Regions from separate parts of the Micromonospora sp. NPDC050276 genome, predicted to be linked through region 1. Evidence: riboswitches for the same ligand, from Rfam matches in the RefSeq annotation. Region 1 holds a riboswitch; the other holds the start of a gene.
What was found. A riboswitch is a leader RNA that binds a small molecule or an ion and turns the genes downstream of it on or off. The one in region 1 is predicted to bind cyclic di-AMP.

Region 1 (3,354 bases):
GCGCGCCGAGGTTGCAGGTGGTGACCAGCCTGGAGGCCAAGGGCATGGAGTACGACGGGGTGGTGCTGGTCGCCCCGAGCGAGATCCGGGCGGATCCGGGCGCCGGGGTACGCACCCTGTACGTGGCGCTCTCCCGGGCCACCCAGCGCCTCACCACGATCGACCCGACCGGCTGATGCGTGCGGGCCGCCGCCGTCGGGAGGCGCAGCCCGTACACTTGCACACATAGCGATGTGAGCATACATTTGATCGGGTCCCGACCGGCGGCGGAAGGTGATTCACGTGGGCGCAGGTCATGACCACCACCATGGGTCCGTCGCCAATGCCGCACAGCAACACCGGGGTCGACTCTGGGCGGCGTTCGGATTGCTCGCCACCCTCATGGTGGTCGAGGCGGTGGTCGCCCTGCACACCGGCTCGCTCGCCCTGCTCTCCGACGCCGGGCACATGTTCACCGACGTGCTCGGCATCGGGATGGCGCTCGCCGCGATCACGGCGACCCGGCGGGCCAGCGGCGACCCGCAGCGCACCTTCGGGCTCTACCGGCTCGAGGTGCTCGCCGCGCTGGCCAACGCCGTCCTGCTCTCCGGCGTCGCGATCTACGTGGTGATCGAGGCGATCCGCCGTTTCGGCGACCCGCACCAGGTCATCGCCGGCCCGATGCTCGTGGTGGCCGTCCTCGGCCTGCTCGCGAACATCGCCGCCTTCGCCCTGCTGCGCGCCGGGGCCCGGGAGAGCATCAACCTCCAGGGCGCCTACCTGGAGGTGCTCGGCGACCTGCTCGGCTCGCTCGGCGTCATCGGCGCGGCGCTGCTCATCGCCGTCACCGACTGGTGGTGGGCCGATCCTCTGGTCGCGGTCGCCATCGGCGTGTTCATCCTGCCGCGCACCTGGCGGCTGGCCCGCGCCGCCATCCGCATCCTGGTGCAGGCCGCCCCGGAGCACCTCCAGGTGACCGCCGTACACGACCGCCTGGCTGCGGTTCCCGGTGTCGTCGAGGTGCACGACCTGCACGTCTGGACGCTCACCTCAGGCATGGAGGTGGCCTCCGCCCACCTGACCATGGCACCCGGCGCGGAGGTCGGCGCGGTGCTCACCGCGGCGCGTACGGCTCTACACGACGACTTCCGCATCGAGCACGCGACGTTGCAGATCGAGCCCGGCGCCGGCACCGGGGCATGCGGCTCTATCGAGTGGTGACGGAACTTCCTCAGCTCCCATCGCCATTTTCGGTGATGACGCACGCACCGTCCGTCACATTCGCTGCAGCCGCCCCAGTGGCACCGGTAAGCTCGGTCCCGGCCACCACCAGGCGGCGCCCTCCCGGCGCCGGTGGCGGTCGCCGCCTAATCGCTCGATTGGGCGAACCGGGGAACCACGTTCCTGGGGTGCATCCGCGTCAGCGGTAGGGATCTTCCGTCCCGAACCCGTCAGCTAACCCGGTCGGCGGCTGACGGAAGGACATGCGCAGTGGCACCAGCACGACCCCCCGCCGCCAGACTGGCGGCCCTGATCGTCGCGATGTTCACCCTCAGCGTCGCGCTCCCGGCCGGCACCGCCTCGGCCGCTCCCCCGACCGGCCTGCGGGCCGCCGCACCCGACTCCGACGAAGAGGGCGGCACCCCGGCGTTGCGCGCCCAACTCGAGGCGGCCAGCAAGGGCTACCTGGACGCGAAGCGCGCCCTGGATACCTCCGTGCAACGGCAGCAGCAGCTCACCACCCGGCTCAAGGCCATCGAGGTCGAGCTCGATCAGCGCAACGGCAAGGTCGGCGAGATCGCCGAAGTGGCGTACCGCACCGGTCGACTCGGCACGATGTCGGCGCTGCTCAACAGCAACACTCCGGAAGGCTTCATGGACCGGGCAGCCGCGCTGGACGCGGTCGCCGCCAACGAGGACCGGGTGCTGCGCGACCTGTTGAGCAGCAAGGACCAGGCCAACCGCACCCGGGCCGCCCTGGACGGCGAGATCAACGAACAGCGCAAGCAGGTCGCGGTGATGGCCAAGCGCAAGGAGCAGGCCGAACGGGCCCTGACCGTGGCCACCGCACCCAAGCCGCAGACCACCACCGACAGCGGCTCCAACCGGGGCACCTCCGCCGCCAACGCGACGGCCGCGCCGCGCAACTCCGACGGCTCCTGGCCGTCCGAGTCGTGCAGCGTCAACGACCCCACGCCGGCCAACGGCTGCATCACCCCGCGTACCCTGCACGCGCTCAACCAGGCCAAGGTCGCCGGCTTCACCCGGTACGTCTCCTGCCACCGCCCCGGCGGCTCCGGTGAACACCCGAAGGGCCGGGCCTGCGACTTCGCGGCGCAGAAGAACGGCTTCGGCGGGGTCGCCACCGGCGGCGACAAGACCTACGGCAACAACCTGGCGGCGTACTTCATCCGCAACGCGGACCGGCTCGCCGTGCTCTACGTGATCTGGTTCAAACAGATCTGGCTGCCCAGCAGTGGCTGGAAGTCGTACAGCGGGGCCAACGGCACCCCGTCCACCGACCACACGAACCACGTGCACCTGTCGGTCTACTAGAGCCACCAGCACTGGTGTCGGGGTATCCGCGCGACGGGATACCCCGACAGCAGTGACGTCGTCTCGATCATGAACGCGCGACCCGGCTACGTCGCCGGGCGTACCCCGGATGTCGTCGGCCGTCGGACGACCCGGCCGAGGTCGCCGGGCAGCATCGCGGTATGCCTCGGATCCGACCCACCGCCCGCAAAGCGCTGCTCACCCTGCACCTGGTCACCTCGCTGGGCTGGCTCGGCACCGACCTGGTGCTGCTCACCCTCGGCATCGCCGTGCAGCGCGGGGCCGACCCGGCAACGGTCTATCCGGTCACGGCGCTGGTCGGTACGGTGCTGTTCGCGCCGCTGAGCGTCCTGGTCTGGCTGATCGGTGTGGCCAGTTCGCTGCTCACCCCGTGGGGCCTGCTGCGCCACCGCTGGGTGCTGGTCAAGCTCGTGCTCACCACGGTGATGGTCGGGCTGGTGCTGTTCCTGCTCGCCCCGAACCTGCGCCACGCCGCGGCGATGGGTGCCGCCCTGCCCACTCGGGACCGCGCCGACCTGGTGATCGCGCCGGCCGTGTCGACCAGCCTGATGATCATCGCGACGGTGCTGTCCACGTACAAGCCGTGGGGCCGACGGCGCGCTGCCCAACCCACCCGCCCAAGCCGCAGCGGCGCGAACTCCGCGACAGTTGCCTAACCCACCCCGCGATCTTGCCCCGCCCCGCCCCGCCCCGCCCCCCACTGCTCCGCGATCTTGCACTTACTGTCCCGACAAAAAGGGGCATCCCACTGATATAGGCAACCGAAACCGCAAGATCGGCGCGGTGGGCGCGGGGGCG
Region 2 (3,354 bases), on a different contig from region 1:
CGAGGTGCGGCCCGGTCGGCCCCGGTCATCCCACAGCGGTCCGCCGAGCGGTCCGCTCCGGCACCGTCGGTCGACGCGTCGGCGGCGCACCTCGCCGACCAGGGCACCATCGTGGCCGGGGCGCTGCCGCTCGGTGCGACCGAGTCTGACCGGCTGCCCCTCGGCGACGCCGCGAGCCGTCCGGCGCCTCGGGCCCCACCCGGGCGCTGAGCCACCGGGACGATCGTCCCGTCGCCGCACGCTGTCGACCCACCCACTCCGCACCCCGCCGACCCGTGGCCCACCGTGGCCCGCTGGCCGGTGCGGCTCCCATCGCACTGCTCTCCTTTCGAGGTGCCGACCATGGAGACCGTCGTCTTCTACCAGTTCGTGACCGAGGTGCCGCAGGCCGCCGCCATCTGGTCCACCCTGATCCTGCTGACCCTGGGCCTGCTCACCGTGCTGGTGGCCCGCCCCGACCGAGACCGGTGCACGGACGACCCGCTCCCGACCGCGCCCACCGCTCGGGAGGTGGCCGCTGCCGAGGCCGTGGACCTGCGCCGCTACGCCGAGGAGGTGGCCGTCGCCGCGGCCGGCGCGGCCACCACCGCCCGGCGGCGACGCGCCGCCTGGCTGACCGCTCAGGAGCAGGTGGAGCGGGCCTGGATCGGGTACGACGAGGCGGACGCCGCCGCGCGTCGCTTCGCGGGTGCCGGGGCGCTGCCCACCCCGCAGACCCCGCACACCCCCGCCGAGTACGCCGCCCGGGAGCGCTATCTGCACCGCGCGGCGATGGCCGCGTACTGGCGGGGTGACCTGACCATGGCACAGCTTGGCGACGTGTTCGGACACCGGCACGGCTGGGATCCCCGCCTCCACCCGGTGCAGCAGGAGGTGTTGATCAGCCGGGTGATCCGGGACGCGCGGCTGGCCGACTACCAGGTGGCCGCGAGCCGTGAGCGGGCCGCCTGGCGCGACGCGGAGCTGGCCGCCGAGTCGCGGCGCACCCTCGCCGAGGAGGCGTACGCGGCGGCAGCCCGGCTGCGCCCGACCCCGGTGCCCACTGGCCGGAAGGTGGCCGGGGCGTTGCGTCCCGCCGTCGTGGCACGGTGGCGCCCGGCCCGGGTGGGTTGAGCCCGATCCGTGATGTGAGGCCGGTCACGACTTGGTGAAATCGGACGTCCGGCGCGAGCGGCGTCATTGTTCCCGTGATTGTGGCCGCGTTCTCTGCGGCCTGTCCGGTTGTCGCCCGCAGGCGTCACCGTAACCGGTTGTCCCATCGAGTCACATCATCGGCAAAACGCGCAGAAATTGTCGCGCCAATTCGGGTTTACGCAGGTGAACCTGGCTTGGCAGGGCGCACGGACGCCAGTAGTGTCGTGCCGTCCGATGCGGTAACCGATCGCAAGAGGCGACGCCGCGTCGACCCGCTTAATCGTGATCAACGAGCCGGGGACCCATCAGTAAGTCTGGGGTGAATCCGCGAGCCACGGCCCGCGGTAGGGCGATCTTCCCGCCCGAATCCGTCAGCTAACCCGGTAGGCGGTGTTGGAAGGAGTCAACCCCTCGTGCAGCACCTTTCCACCCCTCGGTTGTTCCCTCGCCTCCACGGCGTGGCGGTGCACCCGCTCATTCGTCCAGTGACGGTGAGCTGACCCCCCGGGTCATCGCCTTTCCCGCCCGGCCGCGCCGGGCGTTCCCCTGAGCGGTTCACCATCCGCGGACCAACGGTCCGCGCGCTGGCGCCTGCCCGGATACCGGTCCGGCCCCGGTGTGCCGCTCTCCCCCCCGATCCGTGGAGGACCCCGTGAAGCACACCCTGCAGCGTCAGCTCCGCCGCCTCGCCACCGAGCGCCCGTATCAGATCGTTGCCGCCTCCGCCGCGGCCCTCGCGATCGCCACGACCACCGGCGCCCTGCTCACCACGGCCGATGACGCCCCGGCCGGCCAGCGCACCGTGACCACGGTCGCCGAGATGCGCAGCGACGTCGCCGCCTCCCGCGGCGAGGTTCGGGACGCGTCCCCCTCGGCCAGCGCCGCGCCGACCACGGCCGCCCCGGCCACCAGCGCCGCCTCGCCCGCCGCCAAGGCCAGCAGCAACCCGGACCTCACCCGCAAGGCGGAGCGGCCGAAGCCGCCGGCGACGAAGGTGCTCGACTACGACTACGAGGCGCAGAACACCTACTACAACTGCGGCCCGGCGGCCACCCGCAACGCGCTCAGCGCCGCCGGCATCGACCGCACCCAGGAGGAGCTCGGCGCCGAACTCGGCACCACCGAGATGGGCACCAACTCGGCCGCGGACACCACCCGGGTGCTCAACGCCGAGGTGAAGGGCTCCCCGTACCGCACCCGGATGTTCCCCGGCGCGCCCAGCCCGGCGCAGATGGACCAGCTCCAGGCCGACGTCGTGAAGGCCATCACCGACGGCCGGGGCGTGGTGGCCAACGTCGTCGGGGACGCCACCGACACCGACGGCGGCTGGCACTCCTACGGCGGCGGGCACTACATCGCCGTGGTGGGCTACAAGGACAACGGTCGCACCGTGCGGATCGCCGACTCGGCGAACCCGGCCGACCCGTCGTACTGGATCACCACCATCGACCTGGCCAACTGGATCACCAGCCGGGGCTACTCCGCCTGACCCAGCCAGGCACGCTGACCGCCGCGGGCGCCGTCTCCCACAAGGAGCCGGCGCCCGCGGTGTCTTCGCCGCCGAGTCCGGGCGCGAACTCTACAGTGGATCTCCAGGTCTCGGCGGTGGCGCGGATGACGGCTCTCGTACCAGGCCGTGAACCGTGGGAGACTGCGGCCGTGGTGGAGAATTCGGGTGGTCACGGCGGCCGTAGGCCGGTCCTGTTGCTGCTGCACGGCATGGGGGCGACCGGTGACGTGTGGTTGCCCTGGGCGCCGCACCTTGAGCAGCACTGGCCCGGGCGGTGGCTGGCACCGGACCTCGCCGGCCACGGCTGGGCGCCACCGCTGCCGTCGTACTCCTTCGCGGGTTTCGCCCAGCGGATCGCGCAGGCCCTCGCCCCCGACGACCGGCTCGTCGTGCTCGGGCACTCACTGGGTGGCGTGGTCGGCCTGGCGTTGGCCGCCCGCGACGCCGGAGCCCCGGTGGACGCGGTGGTCGGGTTGGGCATCAAGGCGATCTGGTCGCCCGCGGAGCTGACCCGCGCCGCCGAGGTCGCCGCCCGCCCGGTGAGCTGGTTCGCCAGCCGCACCGAGGCGGCTCGCCGCTATTTGCGCGTCTCCGGACTCGCCGGCCTGGTTCCGCCGGACCACCCGGTCGTGGACGCCGGGCTGCGCCAGGTCGACGGCCGCTGGCGGCTCGCCATGGACCCGACCGCGTTCGCCGTCGGCGAGCCCGAC

Region 2: it holds a riboswitch for cyclic di-AMP, as region 1 does, so the genes downstream of both, ACIBF8_RS04395 (C39 family peptidase) here and ACIBF8_RS13335 (coiled-coil domain-containing protein) in region 1, are expected to answer to the same signal.

Annotation. Positions count from the first base shown of each region.
Region 1 covers NZ_JBITJA010000005.1:412,970-416,323, forward strand. The annotation lists gene ACIBF8_RS13325 (HelD family protein) at 1-176, shown strand, start outside; gene ACIBF8_RS13330 (cation diffusion facilitator family transporter) at 283-1,200, shown strand; cyclic di-AMP (ydaO/yuaA leader) riboswitch at 1,334-1,465, shown strand; gene ACIBF8_RS13335 (coiled-coil domain-containing protein) at 1,471-2,535, shown strand; gene ACIBF8_RS13340 (hypothetical protein) at 2,697-3,212, shown strand.
Region 2 covers NZ_JBITJA010000002.1:253,597-256,950, forward strand. The annotation lists gene ACIBF8_RS04385 (hypothetical protein) at 1-210, shown strand, start outside; gene ACIBF8_RS04390 (hypothetical protein) at 343-1,113, shown strand; cyclic di-AMP (ydaO/yuaA leader) riboswitch at 1,398-1,539, shown strand; gene ACIBF8_RS04395 (C39 family peptidase) at 1,775-2,623, shown strand; gene ACIBF8_RS04400 (alpha/beta fold hydrolase) at 2,794-3,354, shown strand, end outside.